Regions from separate parts of the Streptomyces sp. TAA040 genome, predicted to be linked through region 1. Evidence: riboswitches for the same ligand, from Rfam matches in the RefSeq annotation. Region 1 holds a riboswitch; each other region holds the start of a gene.
What was found. A riboswitch is a leader RNA that binds a small molecule or an ion and turns the genes downstream of it on or off. The one in region 1 is predicted to bind cobalamin.
Positions count from the first base shown of each region.

Region 2: another riboswitch for cobalamin. It lies ahead of cobN (cobaltochelatase subunit CobN); the one in region 1 lies ahead of metE (5-methyltetrahydropteroyltriglutamate--homocysteine S-methyltransferase).
Region 3: another riboswitch for cobalamin. It lies ahead of H300_RS0115365 (GHMP family kinase ATP-binding protein); the one in region 1 lies ahead of metE (5-methyltetrahydropteroyltriglutamate--homocysteine S-methyltransferase).

Region 1 is NZ_AUKR01000002.1:165,473-172,111, reverse strand. It holds gene metE (5-methyltetrahydropteroyltriglutamate--homocysteine S-methyltransferase) at 1-1,134, opposite strand, end outside; cobalamin riboswitch at 1,293-1,512, opposite strand; gene H300_RS0102805 (helix-turn-helix domain-containing protein) at 1,636-2,829, opposite strand; gene H300_RS0102800 (proline dehydrogenase family protein) at 3,030-3,956, shown strand; gene pruA (L-glutamate gamma-semialdehyde dehydrogenase) at 4,053-5,684, shown strand; gene H300_RS32085 (hypothetical protein) at 6,077-6,205, shown strand; gene H300_RS0102785 (3-isopropylmalate dehydrogenase) at 6,291-6,639, shown strand, end outside.
Region 2 is NZ_AUKR01000010.1:10,358-16,996, forward strand. It holds gene cobN (cobaltochelatase subunit CobN) at 1-3,366, opposite strand, end outside; cobalamin riboswitch at 3,399-3,554, opposite strand; gene cobG (precorrin-3B synthase) at 3,702-5,261, shown strand; gene H300_RS0110220 (precorrin-8X methylmutase) at 5,258-5,899, shown strand; gene H300_RS0110225 (precorrin-2 C(20)-methyltransferase) at 5,896-6,639, shown strand, end outside.
Region 3 is NZ_AUKR01000016.1:1,914-8,552, forward strand. It holds gene H300_RS0115360 (ferric reductase-like transmembrane domain-containing protein) at 59-1,042, opposite strand; cobalamin riboswitch at 1,248-1,477, shown strand; gene H300_RS0115365 (GHMP family kinase ATP-binding protein) at 1,645-2,580, shown strand; gene H300_RS0115370 (pyridoxal-phosphate dependent enzyme) at 2,577-3,599, shown strand; gene H300_RS0115375 (ATP-grasp domain-containing protein) at 3,596-4,849, shown strand; gene H300_RS27100 (MFS transporter) at 4,842-6,071, shown strand; gene H300_RS0115385 (class I SAM-dependent methyltransferase) at 6,078-6,639, shown strand, end outside.

The DNA.
Region 1 (6,639 bases):
ACCGCTGGTCAGGCCACGGGCCAGGGTGACGATCTCGTCGCACTTCTGGCGGGCGAAGCTGAGCCACCGCGCGACCTGCGGGTCGATCTCGCGTTCCGCGCGGACGTCCTGTGGGACGTGCAGCAGCGAGCAGGAGGCGGCCACATCGACCCGCCCCGCGAGTCCGAGCAGTGTCCCCAGCAGCGAGAGGGACTTCTCGAAGTCGTTGATCCAGACGTTCCGCCCGTCGACCACCCCGGCGACCAGCCGCTTGCCGGGGATTCCGCCGACCGCCGCCAGCCCGTCGAGGTTGGCCGCAGCCCGACCGGTGAAGTCGAGGGCCAAGCCCTCGACCGGCGCCTTGGCCAGCACGGGCAGGGCCTCGCCCAGGCGGTCGAAGTACGACGCGACCAGCAGTTTCGGCCGGTCGGTGAGCGCGCCCAGCGTCCGGTAGGCGCGGGCCGCGGCCCCGGACTCGGCGGGGGAGCGGTCCTGCACCAGAGCGGGTTCGTCGAGCTGGACCCAGTCGGCGCCCGCTGCCCGCAGATCGGCCAGTACCTCGGCGTAGACCGGCAGCAACCGGTCCAGCAGGGTCAGGGGCTCGAAGTCCGCCGCGGCTCCGGGGGCGGGCTTCGCCAGCAGCAGGTAGGTGAGCGGGCCGAGCAGGACGGGGCGGGCGCGGTGGCCGAGGGAGAGGGCCTCGGTGAGCCCGGTGACCTGAGCGGCGGAGTCAGCGGTGAAGACGGTGTCGGGGCCCAACTCCGGCACGAGATAGTGGTAGTTCGTGTCGAACCACTTGGTCATCTCCAGTGGGGCGGACTCGGCGGTGCCGCGCGCCATCGCGAAGTAGCCGTCCAGCGGGTCGGCCTCGACGGCCGCCCGGTGGCGGTCGGGGATCGCGCCGACCATGACGCTGGTGTCCAGCACGTGGTCGTAGTACGAGAAGTCACCGGTCGGGACCTCGCCGATGCCGGCGTCGGCGAGGGCGCGCCAGTTGGCACGGCGCAGCGCGGCGGCGGTGGTCCGGAGCTCACCGGCTCCGACCCGACCCTGCCAGTAGCCCTCGACCGCCTTCTTCAGCTCCCGGTGCGGACCTTGCCGCGGGTAGCCGTGCACGGTGGATCCGGTGGCCGCTGCTGCGGACTCGACTGTCACGGAACTCTCCTTCGCGAGTGTGTCTCCGTAGAACCCGGACGACGACGGGAGGCGCGAAGGGAGCGCGCAATCGGCGGACGGCTGCGCGAGGTCACCGCGGCCGACCGCTGCTGCTCACCCGACCCGCCCACGAGGTCACCGGGATCACCGTGCGCGGCGCTCGCGCACGGGCAGCGGCAGGTCTTCGGACTCGCGGGCAGGTCTGCCGGAGGCAGACACCTAGTGGCCGTCGCTTCCCAGACCCCGGAAGGGGTCAAGTGCTCATGACGGCGGTCGTTCCCGCTCACCGCTGCGGGGCAGTCCCGGAATCCCACCGGGTTCCCTCTTGCGACGCTCCCGCCTGGCGGACGGGGCGAACCAGCTGCGCGGCCAGCCTACGCGAGCCCGGGGCGCGCCGGGGGTGCACGGGGCAGGTTCCCGGGGCGCGGGACGCCGCAGCCGGTGCCGACGGGCGCGACGCCGGGCCGTCCGCTCACCGCCGGGCGGCCTTGAGCGCCTGGCTCACAGCCGGGCTGCCTTGAGGGCCAGGTGCAGGAGCAGCCGGTCGCCGCCGCTGCCGAGGTCGAGCCCGGTGAGCTGCTCGACCCGGGACAGCCGGTAGTACAGCGTCTGACGGTGGATGCCCAGGGCGGCCGCCGTGCGTCCCGCCTGTCCGGCGCAGTCCAGGAACACCTCCGCGGTACGCGCCGTCTCCCGGTGGGCGGGTTTCAGCAGCGTCCCCACCACCGGGTCGCTGCGCGACGCGGCGGGCAGCGCGGTCAGCATCCGGTACGCGCCGATCTCCGACCAGAGCGCCACCGGCCCCAGCCCCTCCTCCGCGTGCGCGGCCGCCGCGGCGGCCAGCGCCTGCTGCCAGGCCTCCGCCAGCTCGGCCGTCCCCTGCCGGACCGCGCTGACCCCGGCCGTCCCGCCGGCGGCCCGGGGGGACCGCAGCAGCCGGTCCGCGGCGGTGCGCGCGGCGGCTCCGGCCGCCGTGTCCGCCGCCGAGCGCAGCCGCACCACGGCGGCCAGGACGGCGCCGCGCTGGCCGCTCGTCGCCCCCGCGCGCAGCACGGTGCGCACCGGTACCTGCGGCAGCCCGGCGGACGGCGGTTCCGGTCCGGGCTCGGCGTCCTCGGCGGTGTGCTCCTGCCAGGGGGAGACCGCCAGCAGTGCCAGTGGCCCGTCCGCCGCGGGCCCGAGGGCCTCGGCCAGTTCCTCGGTGGCGCTCCGACGGGCACCGGGAGTGCTCCCGGCGAGGGAACCGTGCAGCAGCTCGCCGAGCCGGGCTCCCGCCCTGGCCTCCGCGGCCAGCAGCGAGCCGATCCGGCCCGCCGTGGCGAGGGCCTCCGCCAGCCGCGGATCGGCCAGGGAGAGCGCGCCGTCGTCGAGCAGCCAGATGTAGCCATGCACCACGCCGTGGTGCCGGACGGGCAGGCACACACGGCCCTTGACCACGCCTGCGGCGGGCTCCGGAGGGATTCGCACCGGACCGGTGGCACGGGTGATCCCGAAGCCCTCGAACCAGGCGCGCACCGCCGTGCTGGACCGCCGCTGCATGATCGAGCGGGTCCGTACCGGATCCATCAGCAGTTCGGCGTCGTCGCTCTCGTGCGCGCCGAACGCGATCAGTCCGAAGTCCCGGTTCTCCAGGGTGGCCGGGGTGCCCAGCAGGGCCGACACCTCGTCGATCAGCGCCTGGTAGTCCTCCCGCATCGGTGTCCGCCGCCTTCGTGCTCCCGGGCCCGCGGCCGAACGGTTCCGGCCGCGCTGCTTGCCGAAACCATTCTCATACAGATGTCTGAGATCCGGGACACGGACCCGTGACACGTGTCCATGGCTGTCCCGCGGCGCGATCCTTAGGTTTCACGGTGGCTCATCTTGCCGTTCAACAGCCCGCCACAGTGGAGGTGCCCGTGCTGGGTCCCGTGCTTCGCGCTGCCGCCGGCAGCGACGGCATTCGCCGTATCGTCTCGGCCGCGCCGCTCACCCGTCCGGTGGTGAACCGCTTCGTCGCGGGGGAGCGGCTGGACGCCTCCGTGGCGGTCGTCCGCTCGCTCGCCGCCCGGGGGTTGTACGTGACCCTGGACCACCTCGGTGAGGACGTCACCGACCCCGCCGAGGCGCTCGCCGCCCGTGACGCCTACCTGGCCCTGACCGAGCGGCTCGCCGCCGAGGGACTCGGACCGCGTGCGGAGATGTCGGTCAAGCTCTCCGCCTTCGGCCAGGCGCTGCCCGGTGGCCACGAGCTGGCCCACCGGAACGTGCTGCCGGTGGTCGAGGCGGCGGCCGAGGCGGGCACCACCGTCACCCTGGACATGGAGGACCACACCACGGTCGACTCCACTCTGGCCATCCTCACTGACCTGCGGGCACGCTTTCCGCGGACCGGCGCCGTCGTCCAGTCCTACCTGTTCCGCACCGAGGACGACTGCCGGGCGCTGGCCTCCGAGGGGTCCCGCGTACGCTTGGTCAAGGGCGCCTACAAGGAGCCGGCCGCCGTCGCGTACCAGGACAAGCGCGAGGTCGACCGCGCGTACGTACGGTGTCTGAAGATCCTGCTCGCCGGTGACGGCTACCCGATGGTCGGCTCGCACGACCCGCGGATGGTCGCCATCACCCAGGAGCTGGCCCGCCGCTACGGCCGCAAGCCGGACGAGTACGAGTTCCAGATGCTCTACGGCATCCGCGAGGCCGAGCAGCAGCGGCTGGTCGCCGACGGGCAGCGGATGCGGGTGTACGTCCCGTACGGCACCGACTGGTACGGCTACTTCATGCGCCGGCTCGCCGAGCGTCCGGCCAACCTCGCCTTCTTCCTGCGCTCGCTCGCCACCCGCGGCTGACCGCCGTCCGGGACGCCCGCCGCGCCCCCGGGGCGCGCCCCGCCACCCACCCGATCGACAGCCCGCACCCCTCCAACCGAAGGAGACACGGCAGCCATGGACGCTGTGACCCAGGTCCCCGCCCCGTACAACGAGCCGGTCCACGGCTACGCCCCCGGTAGCCCGGAGCGCGCCCGGCTGGAGACCAGGCTCAAGGAGCTGGCCGAGAACCCGATCGACCTGCCCATGACGATCAACGGGCAGAAGCGGATGGGCGGCGGCGAGCGTTTCACCGTGGTCCAGCCCCACCACCACGCCGCGGTGCTCGGCACCTCCGCGCACGCCACCCGGGACGACGCCCAGGAGGCCGTCGACGCCGCGCTGGCGGCGGCCCCGGCGTGGCGTGCGATGTCCTTCGACGACCGTGCGGCGATCATCCTGAAGGCCGCCGAGCTGCTCTCGGGCCCGTGGCGCGAGACCATCGCGGCCTCGACCATGCTCGGGCAGTCGAAGACGGCACAGCAGGCCGAGATCGACGCGCCCTGCGAGCTGATCGACTTCTGGCGCTTCAACGTGCACTTCGCCCGTGAGCTGCTCACCGAGCAGCCGCCCATGCAGCCCAAGGGCGTGTGGAACCGGTTGGACCACCGGCCGCTGGAGGGCTTCGTCTACGCGGTCACCCCGTTCAACTTCACCGCCATCGCCGGCAACCTGCCGACCGCTCCGGCGCTGATGGGCAACGTCGTGGTGTGGAAGCCCTCGCCCACCCAGACCCACTCCGCGGTCCTGCTCATGGAGCTGCTCGAAGAGGCGGGCCTGCCCAAGGGCGTCATCAACCTCGTCACCGGGGACGGCAAGGCGGTGTCCGAGGTGGCGCTGCCGCACCCGGAGCTCGCCGGTGTCCACTTCACCGGGTCCACCGCCACCTTCCAGTACCTGTGGCAGCAGGTCGGCACCCACATCGAGCGCTACCGCTCCTACCCGCGGATCGTCGGCGAGACCGGCGGCAAGGACTTCATCGTCGCCCACCCCACGGCCGACCCGGCGATCCTGAAGACCGCCGTTGTCAGGGGCGCCTTCGAGTACCAGGGCCAGAAGTGCTCGGCCGCCTCTCGCGCCTACGTGCCGCGCTCCCTCTGGGAGGGCGGCTTCAAGGACGACCTGGTCGCCGAGGTCGAGGGCCTCACGACGGGTGACGTCAGCGATCTGTCGCACTTCATGGGCGCGGTGATCGACGACCGCGCGTTCGCCAAGAGCAAAGCCGCCATCGCGCGGGCCGCGGCGGACCCGACCTGCGAGATCGTGGCCGGTGGCACGTGCGACGACTCGGTGGGCTGGTTCGTCCGGCCGACCGTCATCACCTGCACCGACCCGGAGAACGAGGTCTTCAAGACGGAGTACTTCGGGCCGATCATCGCCGTCCACGTCTACGAGGACGCCGGGTTCGACGCGATGCTGGACCAGATGGAGTCGGCGTCGGCCTACGCGCTGACCGGCGCGGTGTTGGCCAAGGACCGGCAGGTGCTCGCCGCGGCCTCCGACAAGCTCCGGTTCGCGGCCGGCAACTTCTACCTCAACGACCGCCCCACCGGGTCGATCGTGGGCCAGCAGCCGTTCGGCGGCGGTCGGGCGTCCGGCACCAACGACAAGGCGGGGTCGAAGTTCAACCTGCTGCGCTGGATGTCCCCGCGGGCCATCAAGGAGACGCAGGTCGCCCCGACGGACTACCGCTACCCCCACATGGGCTGACTCCCACCGGCAGCCCTCGTGCTGCCCGCCGGGTGCGTGCCGCGGCGCCGTGTCCCCCTCCCCGGGGCGCGGCGCCGCTCCCGTGTGCGGGGCGCGTCCCACGCTTGCGGGGGTGAAGCCCGCCCGCCGCCCGGGGCGCACGCCCCGGTGACTCTCGGTGAGGGCCGTCTCGGATAGTAGGAAGACCGAGTAATCGGCGAGACACCACAGCGCTCGGCTCGTACCGTGGAGGAAGCCCAACGTCTCGCTCCATCCAGCGAACGGCGGACGAGGCGCGGTGCCCCTCGCAGGCGATCCCTGCCGCGCCGTGCGCCCCCGCCTCTTTGCGGCACGCAAGGATTGCGCCCTCGGGGACCCGCTGCCCGGAACCCCTCTGCTGAAGGAGCTCCGTCATGGACCAGACCGCTCGCCGCCGTGCCCGTCGCACGGTCGCCACCACCGACACGGACCGCAAGAAGGCCGCCGCCGCCCTTCAGCGCGCCCTGGACCGCCGGGACAACGGCGGCTCCACCGGCCACTGAGCCGCCGCTTCCGGGTCCGCCGGGACGACGTCCGGATCGTGGACCGCGCGTGTCACAGCATGGGACGCGGGAGTACTGTCCCCGCATGGCGCGCACCATCGATCTCGCAGTGATCCCCGGCGACGGCATCGGCCGGGAAGTCGTTTCCCAAGGACTCAAGGTCCTGTCCGCGGTCCTTCCGCCGGACGTCAAGCTGGAGACGAAGGAGTACCGGCTCGGAGCCGAACGGTGGCACGCCACCGGGGAGGCGCTCACCGACGCCGAGCTGGAACAGCTCGCGGAGCACGACGCGATCCTGCTCGGGGCCATCGGCGACCCCTCCGTCCCCTCCGGGGTGCTGGAGCGAGGGTTGCTGCTCAGACTGCGCTTCGCCTTCGATCACTATGTGAACCTCCGGCCGTCGAAGCTGTTCCCGCAGACGGAGACCCCGCTGG
Region 2 (6,639 bases), on a different contig from region 1:
CGCCGCGATCCAGCGGGGGTTGACCACCCGGGCGCGGAACACCCGTGAGGTCTCCTCCACCAGGGTGCGGGTGCGGACGGTCTCCGGGCGGGTGCTGTCCCCGATGTACGCCTCGGGGGCGGTGCCGCGCAGCGCCCGCACGGTGGCCACCATGCCGCCGTGGTACTGGAAGTAGTCGTCCGAGTCGGCGATGTCGTGCTCGCGGGTGTCGGTGTTCTTCGCGGCCACCGCGATCCGCTGGTACGCGGTCTCCATCTCCTCGCGGGCGGGCTTCCCGTCGAGTCCGCGACCGTAGGCGTAGCCGCCCCACGTCGTGTAGACCTCGGCCAGGTCGGCGTCCGTGCGCCAGTCCCGCGAGTCGATCAACTGGAGCAGCCCGGCCCCGTAGGTGCCGGGGCGGGAGCCGAAGATCCGGGTGGTGGCCCGGCGTTCGTCGCCGTGCTCGGCGAGGTCGGCCTGCGCGTGCGCCCGTACGTAGTTGGCCTCCGCGGGCTCGTCCAGTCCGGCGACCAGCCGGACGGCGTCGTCCAGCAGCGCGGTGACGTGCGGGAAGGCGTCCCGGAAGAAGCCGCTGATGCGCAGCGTGACATCGATCCGGGGGCGGCCCAGCTCCTCCGGCGCGATCGCCTCCAGGCCGGTGACGCGGCGGGACGCGTCGTCCCACACCGGGCGGACGCCGAGCAGCGCCAGCGCCTCCGCGATGTCGTCGCCGGAGGTGCGCATCGCGCTGGTGCCCCACAGCGACAGCCCGACCGACCGCGGCCAGTCGCCGTTGTCGCCGCGGTAGCGCTCCAGCAGCGAGTCGGCGAGGGCCTGGCCGGTGTCCCAGGCGAGCCTGCTCGGTACGGCCTTGGGGTCGACGGAGTAGAAGTTGCGGCCGGTGGGCAGCACGTTGACCAGTCCGCGCAGTGGTGAACCGGACGGGCCGGCGGGGACGAATCCGCCGTTGAGCGCGTGCACCGCGTGCTCGATCTCGTCGACCGTGCCGGCGAGCCGGGGCACCACCTCGCGCGCGGCGAAGTCCAGGATGCGGGCCACGGCGGCGCGCTGCTCCTCCGGTGCGCCGGCGGCGACGGCCGGGACGGCGGACGGGTCCCAGCCCGCGTCCTCCATGCCCTGCACCAGCACCCGGGCGCGCTCCTCGGCCTCGTCGGCGCCGGTGCGGGTGGCGGCGGACTCGTCGAGGCCGAGTGCCTCGCGCAGGCCGGGCAGGGCGGTGGTGCCGCCCCAGATCTGCCGGGCCCGCAGCACCGCCAGGACCAGGTTGACGCGTTCCGGTCCGGTCGGTGCGCCGCCCAGGACGTGCAGGCCGTCGCGGATCTGCGCGTCCTTGACCTCGCAGAGCCAGCCGTCGACGTGCAGCAGGAAGTCGTCGAAGCCGTCGTCGTCCGGCCGGGCCTCCAGACCGAGGTCGTGGTCGAGCTTGGCGGCCTGGATCAGCGTCCAGATCTGCGCGCGGATGGCGGGCAGCTTGGCCGGGTCCATGGCGGAGATCGCCGCGTACTCGTCGAGGAGCTGCTCCAGGCGGGCGATGTCGCCGTACGACTCGGCGCGGGCCATCGGCGGGACGAGGTGGTCCACCAGCGTCGCGTGCACCCGGCGCTTGGCCTGGGTGCCCTCGCCCGGGTCGTTGACCAGGAACGGGTAGACGAGCGGGAGGTCGCCGAGTGCGGCGTCCGGCGCGCAGGCCGCGGACAGGCCGGCGTTCTTGCCGGGCAGCCACTCCAGGTTGCCGTGCTTGCCCAGGTGGATCATGGCGTCGCCGCCGAAGCCGCCCTCCTCGCGGGGCGCGGAGATCCAGCGGTACGCGGCCAGGTAGTGGTGCGAGGGCGGCAGGTCGGGGTCGTGGTAGATCGCGATCGGGTTCTCGCCGAAGCCGCGCGGCGGCTGGATGAGGATCAGCAGGTTGCCGCGGCGCAGCGCGGCGAGCACGATGTCGCCGTCCGGGTTGCGGCTGGTGTCCACGAACATCCGGCCCGGGGGCGGTCCCCAGTGCTCCTCGACGGAGGTGCGCAGCTCCTCGGGCAGCTTCGCGAACCAGCGGCGGTAGTCGGCGGCCGGGATGCGTACCGGGTTGGCCGCCAGCTGCTCGTCGGTGAGCCACTCGCGGTCGTGGCCGCCGGCGTCGATCAGCGCGCGGATCAGCTCGTCGCCGTCCCCGGACTCCAGCCCGGGCACCGGCCCCTCGCCGCCCACGGCGCCGTCGTGACCGTCCCCGAAGTCGTATCCCTCCTCGCGCAGGCGGCGCAGCAGGGCGACGGCGCTGGCCGGGGTGTCCAGGCCGACGGCGTTGCCGATCCGGGAGTGCTTGGTCGGGTACGCGGACAGCACCAGTGCCAGGCGCTTCCCTGCGTTCGGCAGGTGTCGCAGCCGCGCGTGCCGGACGGCGATCCCGGCCACCCGTGCGGCGCGTTCCGGGTCGGCGACGTAGGCGGGCAGCCCGTCCTCGTCGAGCTCCTTGAAGGAGAACGGGACGGTGATCAGCCGGCCGTCGAACTCCGGCACCGCGACCTGGGTGGCGGCGTCCAGCGGCGAGAGGCCCTCGTCGTTCCCCTCCCACGCGGCGCGCGAGCCGGTGAGGCAGAGCGCCTGGAGGATCGGCACGTCCAGCGCCGCGAGCGCGCCCGCGTCCCAGGACTCGTCGTCCCCGCCGGCGGAGGCCTCGGCGGGCTTGGTGCCGCCGGCGGCGAGCACGGTGGTGACCACGGCGTCGGCGTGCCGCAGCCGTTCGATCAGCTCGGGCTCGGGGGCCCGCAGCGAGGCGACGAACAGCGGCATCGCCCGCCCGCCGGCCTGCTCGATCTGCTCGGACAGCACCCGTACGAAGGCGGTGTTGCCGCTCATGTGGTGCGCCCGGTAGTAGAGCACCGCGACCAGCGGGCGCACGTCCCCGCCGGCGGTACCGGGACCCGCGGACGCCGGGCCGCCGGTGGGCTCGGGGTCCAGCGGGCCCCAGGCGGGGGCGGGCTCCGGCGGGGCGAAGCCGTGGCCGGTCAGCAGCACGGTGTCGGAGAGGAAGCGCCCCAGCTGGTCCAGGTTGTCGGGCCCGCCGTGCGCGAGGTACGCGTGCGCCTCGGCGGCGATCCCGATCGGGACGGTGGAGTTCTCCATCAACTGCGCGTCCGGGGCCTGTTCACCGGTGAGGACGATCACCGGGCGGTCGCCGGCGAGCAGCCGGCCCAGGCCGTCCTGCCAGGCCCGGACACCGCCCAGGAGGCGGACCACCACGAGGTCGGTGCCGTCGAGCAGCGCGTCGAGTTCGTCGAGCCCGACCCGGGAGGGGTTGGCGAGCCGGAAGCCCACCGGGCCGTCGGCGGCACGGGCGCTGAGCAGGTCGGTGTCGGACGTCGACAACAGCAGGATCATGCGGCGTCAGGCCTTCCTCGGGGTCCGCGCCCCGGGCGGTGTCATGGACGGCGGGAGTTCCTGGCTCACCCGACCTCAGGGGTCGGGGCTCACAGTGGCGGGACCGCGCCGGATTCGCACCGGGCTTCCTCCCATGTCGCCGTCGCAGGCGGTGGCGGTCCGACCGGACCGCCGAGAAGAATAGTAAGCGCTGGGCGCAAGACCCCGACCGGTGCCTTTTCGCCGATCGAGCGCGAGGCGGGCGCGGCCGGACGCCGATCGGCCCGTCCCACCGGAGCTGCCCGATCCGTTCCGCGGGCGCTGCCCGTTTCGCCCGGGGTGCGGTGGCCATGAGTATGCTCGCCGCCATGCCGCCCGCCCCTGCTCCGTACCCGCTTCCGGCTGCCGCCGCCGCCCGGACGCGCGAGGACGCCTGCCCGGGTGCCTTGCGACTGCACACGGCGGACGACGGCGCCCTGGCACGCATCCGCATCCCTGGCGGACTCCTCAACCCGACTCAGGCAAAGGCCCTCGCCGCTGTCTCGCAGGATCTCGGCGACGGTCGACTGCACCTGACCTCGCGCGGAAATGTGCAGGTGCGAGGGCTCGATCCGACCTCGGGCGAGGCGCTGGCCGCCCGGCTCGGGGCCGCCGGTCTGCTGCCCTCGGCCCAGCACGAACGGGTCCGCAACATCGTCGCCTCCCCACTCTCCGGCCTGGACGGCGAGGGGTACGCCGACACCGCACGCTGGGTACGCCAACTGGACGCGCTGCTCTGCTCGCAGGAGCGGGCCGCCGGGCTGTCCGGCCGCTTCCTCTTCGCCCTGGACGACGGTCGCGGCGATGTCCGCGCCCTCGACGCCGATGTGACCTTGGTCGCAGAACCAGCCGGCAGCGTCCTCCTCCACCTCGGCGGAGCGTCCGCTCCCGCCCTGCGGATACCGAGGGGTGCGGACGCCGTACGGGCCGCCTGGTGCACCGCGCTCGCCTTCCTCGACGCCGCCGACGGGTGCGCCCCCGAAGCCGCGGCCGGGGGGCGGATCTGGCGGGTTCGCGACCTCCCCGCGCCGCACCGCCCGTCCCCGGCCGACGTCGCCGCCCTCGCCGCCCGGCACGACGTGCCGACGGAGACCGTCCCGCACCGCCCGGCGCCGTCCGCTCCGGCGCCACCGCCGGCCCCCGGCGTGCTCACGGGCGCCGACGGCCGGGTCACGCTCTCCGTCCTGCTGCCCCTCGGCCAGGTCGGTGCCGACGCCTGGGAGCGGCTGGCGGACCTCGCCGCGGGCGGAGACGGCGAACTCCGCGTCACCCCCTGGCGCGGCGTGCTCGTCCCCGGCATCGCCCCGGACACCGGCCCGGGGGACGGGCTTCCCGCCGAGCACCTGGTCACCGACCCCGACTCCCCCTGGCGGGACGTCGGCGCCTGCACCGGACGCCCCGGCTGCGCGAAGTCCCACGCCGACGTACGGGCCGACGCGGCCGCCGCCGTCCGCGGCACCGCGACCGGCTCCGCGCAGCCGATCGCGCCCGCGTCCGCCCGGGCCGGACGCCCGCTGCCGGTCTACTGGTCCGGCTGCGAACGCCGCTGCGGCCGCCCGTCGGGCCCGCACGTGCAGGTGACGGCCGGCGCCGACGGCTACCGCGTCACCACCGCGACGGCCGCCACGCCGGGCGGCACCCAGGACGGCACCCCGCAGGCCGGCCCGGATGCCGCCGCTCCCGTCACCCCGGTCGACGAGCTGGCGTCCGCGATCGCCCGGGCCCGTGCCTCCGGCACCGCCGCCGACACCCCGCACCCCGCCTCCGGGACCCCACGCGCCGCGTCCGGGGCCGCACGCACCGACCGCCAGGAGACCCCCGAGCACCCCGAGCCCGGGACACTTCCCGCTCCCCACCCCGCAGAGCCGCCGAGATGAACGAGAGCACCGTGTTCGACTACGAAAAGGACGGCGCCGAGATCTACCGCCGCTCCTTCGCCACCATCCGCGCCGAGGCGGACCTGTCGGCCCTGCCGCCCGAGGTCGCCCGGGTCGCGGTGCGGATGATCCACGCCTGCGGGATGGTCGACCTGGTCCGCGACATCGGCTGGTCCCGAGACGTCGTGACGGGCGCCCGCGCCGCCCTGGACTCCGGTGCGCCCATCCTGTGCGACGCGAACATGGTGGCCAGCGGCGTCACCCGCAAGCGGCTGCCCGCCGGGAACGAGGTGCTGTGCACGCTGGCCCATCCCGGCGTGGCCGACCTGGCCGCCCGCATGGGCACCACCCGTAGCGCCGCCGCCCTGGAGCTGTGGCGCGACCGGCTGGACGGGGCGGTGGTGGCCGTCGGCAACGCGCCGACCGCGCTGTTCCGGCTGCTGGAGATGATCGAGGACGGCGCTCCCCGGCCGGCCGCCGTGATCGGCATGCCGGTCGGTTTCATCGGCGCCGCCGAGTCGAAGGACGCGCTCGCCGCCCACCCGGCCGGACTGCCGCACCTGGTGGTCCGCGGTCGGCGTGGCGGCAGCGCCATGGCAGCGGCAGCGGTCAACGCGATTGCGAGCGAGGCAGAGTGAGCGGGCAGCAGCACAACTCGGAGACCCCCGAAGCGCGTTCCGGCGCCGGGCGGCTGTACGGCGTCGGACTCGGCCCCGGCGACCCGTCGTTGATGACGCTGCGGGCGGTCGAGGTGATCGTCGAGGCGGACGTGATCGCCTACCACAGCGCCCGTCCCGGCAGCAGTATCGCCCGCTCCATCGCGGCGGGCCACCTGCGCGAGGACCACATCGAGGAACCGCTGGTCTACCCGGTCACCACCGGGACGACCACCCACCCGGGCGGCTACCAGGGGGCGATGGACGAGTTCTACACCGAGTGTGCCGCCCGGCTCGCCGCCCACCTGGACGCGGGCCGCACCGTCGCCGTCGTCTCCGAGGGCGACCCGCTGTTCTACGGCTCCTACATGCACATGCACAAGCGGCTCTCCCCGCACTACCCGACGGAGGTCGTCCCCGGCGTCACCTCGGTCAGCGCCGCCGCGGCACGACTCGGCCGTCCGCTGGTGGAGGGCGAAGAGGTGCTGACGGTGCTGCCCGGCACGCTTCCGGAGGAGGAGCTGGCCGCCCGGCTGGCCGGCACGGACGCCGCCGCGGTGATGAAGCTCGGCCGCACCTTCCCCCACGTCCGCCGCGCTCTGGAGCGTTCGGGGCGGCTGTCGGAGGCACACTACGTCGAGCGGGCCACCATGCCCGGCGAGCGCTCCGGGCGGCTCGCGGACGTGGAGCCGGGCTCCGTCCCGTACTTCTCGGTGGCCGTG
Region 3 (6,639 bases), on a different contig from region 1:
GTTCCGCCGTCGCCTTGTCGCCAGCCATCATCCCCGCTCCGGGACGCCGTGTCGGCCGTCAGTCCGTCTCCTGGGTGTGCGGGGCCGTAGCAGGCGGATGGGTCGGACGGTCCCGCCCGCCGTCGCGGCCGGACACCACCACGACGACCAGCCCGACAACAAGGGCTGCTGCGACGACACGTCCGCTCGCGCGCGCCCACCAGGCCGGACGGGCCGCATTCGCCCCTCCCCTCGGCGGGCCCAGCCGTTCGGCCCGCCGTGCCGGTCTCAGCAGACGGAGCAACAACAGCGCGGCAACGGGTATCTGCAACAGCCAGAGAACGGTGCGCGGCCACTCACCGAACCAGACGTTGGTTCCGTACAGCAGTGTGTGCCACACGCTCAGCACGTAGACGACGATCACGAACCGGTGCAGACGCCGCCAGGTGTTCGCGCCGATGCGATGCCGGACGTAGAACAGCAGGCCGAGCGGAACTGCCAGGTACAGGGCCCCCTGGCCCAGGGGGATGGCGATCTGGCCGGTACCGGAGTCGTACCAGCCGGGCACGAAGCTGTCGGCGAAACCCACCCACAGGCGCCTGGCCCAGCCCACCTCCGACTCGTAGCGCACCAGCTCCGCAGCGAACATCAGCGCGTGGGCGAACATCAGCGCCGTGGTCGTCAGGCTCGTGGTGCGGTGCCAACGTTCCAACGTCTGCCGAGAGACAGGCGGCCGGGCGGTGCGCGGCCCCGACAGCAGCAGACCGAGTACGACCGTGCCCCAGGCCCACAGCAGACCGGACCAGCCGAACGCCTGGCTGAGCAGGTACATCCAGTAAGTGCGGGCGTCGTCCATGAACGGCATGACCGCGACGGTGTCCGAAGTGCCCGACTCCATGCGCACCCACAGCAACACGAACACGAGCGCCGTGACCACCACCGCAGCGGTGGCGTCGGGCAGGGCGGACCGCAGGTCGCCGCGCAGCGCGACGCGGTCCCCGGGAGGCCGCCCGCCTCCGGGCGGGGCTACTGACCCGCCGTCCAACGTGGCGTCTGGTGTCATCAGGGGCCTTTCGGGCATGGGCCACCGCGGCAACGGTGTGCATGTGTCGTGAGGGAACGAGTCTGGCTGATGGGGCGGCTATCCCCAGAGGCGTTATCCGGCCAAAGCTCCACCACACGCGTACAGGGGTCGCCCACGTACACGCTCCCCTCCGGATTCAGGACAACCGCCGAAGCCCCACTGTCTCAGGAGTACGAGCGCCCGTACGCTGAGGCACGCAGTCGGTTCGCGCCTCCCGTCCGCCCGGACACCGGGGGCGCGACGCAAGAGGGAACCCGGTGCGAATCCGGGGCTGTCCCGCAGCGGTGAGTGGGAACGAACGCCGTCGATGTCACTGGGCCCGCGCCAGGGCCCGGGAAGAGACGGCCGATAGGTGTCCGCCCCTTCGGCTGACGCGCCCGCGAGTCCGAAGACCTGCCGCTGCGTCCGCGTCCCGCGCGGGCTGTGCACGTGACCTCGTGGACTGGGTCGGCGGTACGGGCGGACGTACGTCGTGCGTGTGACCGCGCCTCCTTCCCTGTCGGTGTTCAAGGGCCGGTACGGAGGAGGATGGTGTGCGGGACCCAGCCGCTGCGCGTCGGCCTTTCCGACCCCGGGTCGACGTGGCGTCCGACGGACCGGAACGGGCGATTCTCGCACCGGTCGCGGGCGGGCTCCAGGAATGGGAGAGGTCACGCGGCACGGTGTCCGGCGTCTGCCACGGAACTCTGGGCGAGCTGTACCAGGGCCCGTTGCAAGCAGGCAGCACTCCGGAGATCGCGGTGGTGTCCTTCCCTGTGGACCGTCACTCCTGGGTGTACTTCACACCGAGGTCGACGGCCGGACCGCGGCGCTCGCCGGCGCTGGGTGAGAAGTCGTCAACAGCCGCGCGGATCTTTCTGGACCACTACGGTCTCACCCTGCCCCCGGGTGACTGGCGGACCCACTCCGAACTGCCGGTGGGCGTGGGGATGGCCAGTTCGACGGCGGATGTCGTGGCGACGCTGCGCTGTCTGTTCCGTGCATTCTCCCTGCCGTACGAGGAGGGCGTGGTCCTCTGCATCCTGGCGGAGATCGAGCGCGCGGACAGCGTCTTCCTCGACGAGTTCGCCCTGTATCTCAGTGGGCGGCACCGGGTGGTGCGGCGGCTGGGACCGGACATCGGCTTCCACACCGCCTTCGTCACGGAACCCGGCACGGTGGACACCGCCGCCGTCACCCCCCTGCTGCTGGACCACTACCGACACCGCGGCGAGGAGTACCAGCGGTGCCTGACCGAACTGGTGAAGGGCTTCGGCTCGCGCGACGCCGTCGCCGTGGCCCGTGCTGCGACGATCAGCGCCGCGTTGTCCCAGGAGGTGCTGCCCAAGGCGAGCTTCGGCAGTCTGCAAGCACATCGTGAGCGGTTCGGAGCAGACGGGATCTTCGTCGCCCACACCGGGTGCCTGGCCGGCTATCTCTTCGCCTCACGCCCATGCGCCCACGTCAAGGCCGAGCTCTCCGCGTTCTTCCACTCGCTCGGCCACCAGTGCACCTTCGCCCAAGGAGGCTACGGGTGATCCACCCCCACATCGCCGATGCCCTGAAGGTCCCGGACCTCGTCCGGCTCACCGATGGACTGGTCCTGCTGCGGTTCGAGTCGATGAAGATCTACTCGGCCCTGGCCGCCGTCCGCCACCTGCTGGAGCGGGGCGCGGTCCGTCCGGGCCAGACCCTGATCGACAGCTCCAGTGGGATCTACGCCTACGCCCTCGCACTGGCCTGCCACCGGTACGGCATGCGGTGCCACATCGTCGCTTCCACCACCGTCGACGCCACCACCCTGGCCCAACTGGAGGTGCTCGGCTGCACCATGGAACAGGTGAGGCCGTCGCGGAACCTCGGGCTCGACCAGGAGCTCCGCGTGCGACGCGTGCGCGAGATACTCGACGAACGCCCTGACCACCACTGGATGCGCCAATACCACGACGGCATCCACTACCTCGGATACCAGGAGGTCGCCGACCGGATCGCCGCGCAGTTCCCCGCCGCGCCGCTGACGGTCGTCGGAGGGGTGGGTTCCGGAGCCTCGACCGGCGGCATCGTGCAACGTCTGCGCACCCGGGACTCCACCGTCCGTCTGGTCGGCGTCCAGCCTTTCGGCAGCGTCACCTTCGGCAGCCAGGAGCACCACGACCCGGATGCGATCATCGCCGGCATCGGCTCGTCGATCATCTTCGACAACGTCCGCCACCATCTCTACGACACCGTGCACTGGCTGGACTTCACCCATGCCATGTCCGGTGCCGTCGCCCTGCTGCGCCGACACGCGGTGTTCGCCGGACTGTCCACCGGCGCCGGCTACCTGACGGCGTCGTTCGAGGCCAGCCGCCACCCCGACCGACTGCACCTGGTGATAGGCGCGGACACCGGACACCGCTACGTGGAACGCGTGTTCGCCCGGCATGCCGAGGCCCTGGATCCGGCCACGCTCACCCCCCGCGAGGTCCGCAGTCCGGAGGAGATGACCATGCCCTGGTCGAGGATGCTGTGGCAGCGCACGCCCTGCCCGGCAGGCTGGAAGGAGAGTGCCGCATGACCGTGGCCTGCCTGGAGTCTCTGACCTTCGGCCTCGGCCACCTGGTCCGCGCGGCCGACCAGTTCGGCGAGCGTGTACTGCTCCTCACCCGGGACCCCGCCCACTACGCCTACGAGCTGAACCGGCTGCCCACCGACGCCCTTGATGTCGTCGTGACCGACACCTTCGACGTGGAGCGCGTGGCCGCTCTGCTGAGGCGCACCCCGGAGTTGCGGGGGCTGGTCAGTTCCACCGACACCTGGACCCTGGCCGGCGCCGCCCTCGCCGAACGCCTCGGACTGCCAGGCCTCGATCCAGCCGTCCAGCGGCTGACCCGGGACAAGGCCGCCGTACGCAACACGCTGCACGACGCGGGTCTCACTCGCGCAAGGGCCGTCGAGAGCACCGAACCGAACCACGGGGCACGCGACCTGTCGCTCGAGGAGGCAGGGCTGCCGCTCGTGCTCAAGGACACCGCGGGTACCGGGAGCCGTCACGTGTGGCTGGTCCGTGACGCGGGCGAACTGGAAGCGGCTCTGGCGGAGGCGTCCGGTCGGGACCTGAACGGACGGTTGTTCGCCGAGCCCTATTTCAGCGGCCCGGTGTACAGCGCCGAGACGCTCACCTGGAACGGCCGCACCAGGCTGCTGGGAGTTTCCAGCCGGCTCATGTCACCGGAGCCGTACTTCCGGGAGGAGGTCACCGCCTTCCCGGTGGCGTTCCCGAGTGCACAGCGAGCATCGCTCGCGTCGTGGCTCGACCGGGTACTCGCCTGTCTCGGCTACACCGACCGGTTCGCACATGTGGAGTTCGTGCTGACCGCCGACGGCCCGGAAGTGGTGGAGGTCAATCCCCGCATCGGAGGCGCACTGGTCGGAGAGGGCCTGTGTCGGGCGCTCGGCGTCAACGTGTACGAGGCGATGATCGAGGCAGCGCTCGGCCGCCGCCCCGGCCTCATGGACGCGGACCTCGCCGGCGGCCCGGCGGTGGCCTTCGTTCTCGGCTACCCGGCCGCAGCCGGCGTGTTCACCGGCGTCACCGGGCTCGACCGGCTCACCGACATGCCGGGCGTCCCCGCCTGGTATCCGACCAAACAGGTCGGCGAACTCATCGAGCACCTGGGCGACAGCCGTGGATACGCGGGCATCGTGTACGCGGAGGCGGAGACCGCCGAACTCGCCACCCATCGCGCGGTGTCCGCAGCCGGGTCCCTGCGGGTGCTCACCGACCCGTCCCCCGGCGCGGTCGGCCGGGAGACGCCCGGTGGCTGAGCCCACCCCCCGGGGGCCGGACCTGCGAGCGTCGCTCCTTCCGCTCACCGGTCCTCTGCGGTTCCTCCTGCTCAGCTCGTTCCTCATTCCGCTCGGCAGCTTCATGGTCCTGCCGTTCATGTCGGTGTTCCTCCACGAACGGCTCGGGATGGGACTCGGCACGGTCGGCGTCGTCCTGGCCGTGGCGTCACTCGTGCAGTTCTCCGGCGGCATCGTCGGCGGAGCCCTCGCGGACCGGGTCGGACTGCGCCGCACTATGCTGTGGGCACTCGTCGTCCGCACTGCCGGTTTCGCCGGGCTCCTGCTCGCCCTGCGCTGGCCGACCCTCGCGATCTGGGCGCTGGTCCTGACATGTTGCGGTGCCGCGCTCTACCTGCCCGCGAACAAGGCCTACCTGGTGCACGGCATCGAGGACGAGCGCCGTCCGGCGTTCCTCTCGGCAGGCAACGCGGCGCTCAACGCCGGTATGGCTGTCGGCCCGCTCGTCGCGGGACCGTTCGTCCTGTCGTCGCCCGGCTGGCTGTTCGCAGCCGCGACGGCGCTGTTCCTGGCAGTCACAGCGGGACACGCGCGGCTGCCCGGGACCGACGGGGGACACGCCACCGAATCGAGGGAAGCGGCTCCTGCACGTCTCCTGACCGGCGTGGCGCTCCTGCCGTTCGCCGCCAACGCACTGGCCTTCTACCTGTACTTCCACTTCCAGCACTTCCTGGCGGTGTACGCAGTCGAGCGTGCCTCCGGCTCGTTCTACAGCATGGTGTTGCTGCTCTGCTTCACGCTTGTCATCGTCGTGCAACCGCTCGCGTCCGGCCTGATCCGGCGCATGCCGTACGCTCTGGCCCTCGCGATCGGCTTCGCGGGCCTGGCCGCGGGCCTGGCCGCACTGGCGGCCGGTACCCGAGTGGCACTGCTGACGGGCGGCGCGCTGATCACTCTCGGGGACATCGTGCTGTTCCTCAAGAACGATCTGGAGGCGCTGCGTCGCAGCCCGCGCTCCGACGCCGTGGTCTTCGGCCAGCAGCGGCTGGCGGCGGGCCTGGGTGCCTGCGCGAGCGGCGTGCTGGGCGGGCAGTTGTACAGCATCGGCGAACGAGCCGGACACACCGGCTGGTTCTGGTCGCTGGCGGCCGCACAGTGTCTGCTGCTTCCTCCTCTCCTGCTCACGCTGCGTCGTCGCACGGCGCGGCCTCCTGTCCCGACGGCGACCATGAAGGAGCACTGACGCGCGATGACACGTACGGGCGGATTCCAGGACGATGACTTCTGGACCGAGTTCCATGACTTCCTCTTCTCCGAGCAGCGCTACGAGCAGGCGGAGCAACTGCTGGACAGCTCTCCCCTGCTGGCCTTCCCCCAGGGGGCGCGTGTGCTGGACCTGTGCTGCGGGCCTGGGGTGTTCACCGTGCCGCTCGCCCGCCGCGGTCACCACGTGACCGGAGTCGACCTGAGCCCGGCCATGCTGGACCGGGCACGCGAGCGGTCGGCGGACCTCGATGCCGACACGACGTACGTACGAGCCGACGCGCGTGCGTACGAGGATCCGGGCGGCTTCGACGTCGTCCTCAATGTGTTCACCTCCTTCGGATACTTCGAGGACCCCGCCGACAACGCGCGCGTGCTGCGCAGCATGCACACCTGCCTGGCGCCCGGCGGCACGCTCCTCCTTGATCTCGCCGGAAAGGAACTGCTGGCCCGCAGGGTGACCCCGCCCAAGGTGGTGCGGCGGGGCGACGACCTGATGGTGCAGAGCGACACCGTGCTGGACGGGTGGGCGCGGCTGCGCAGCGAGT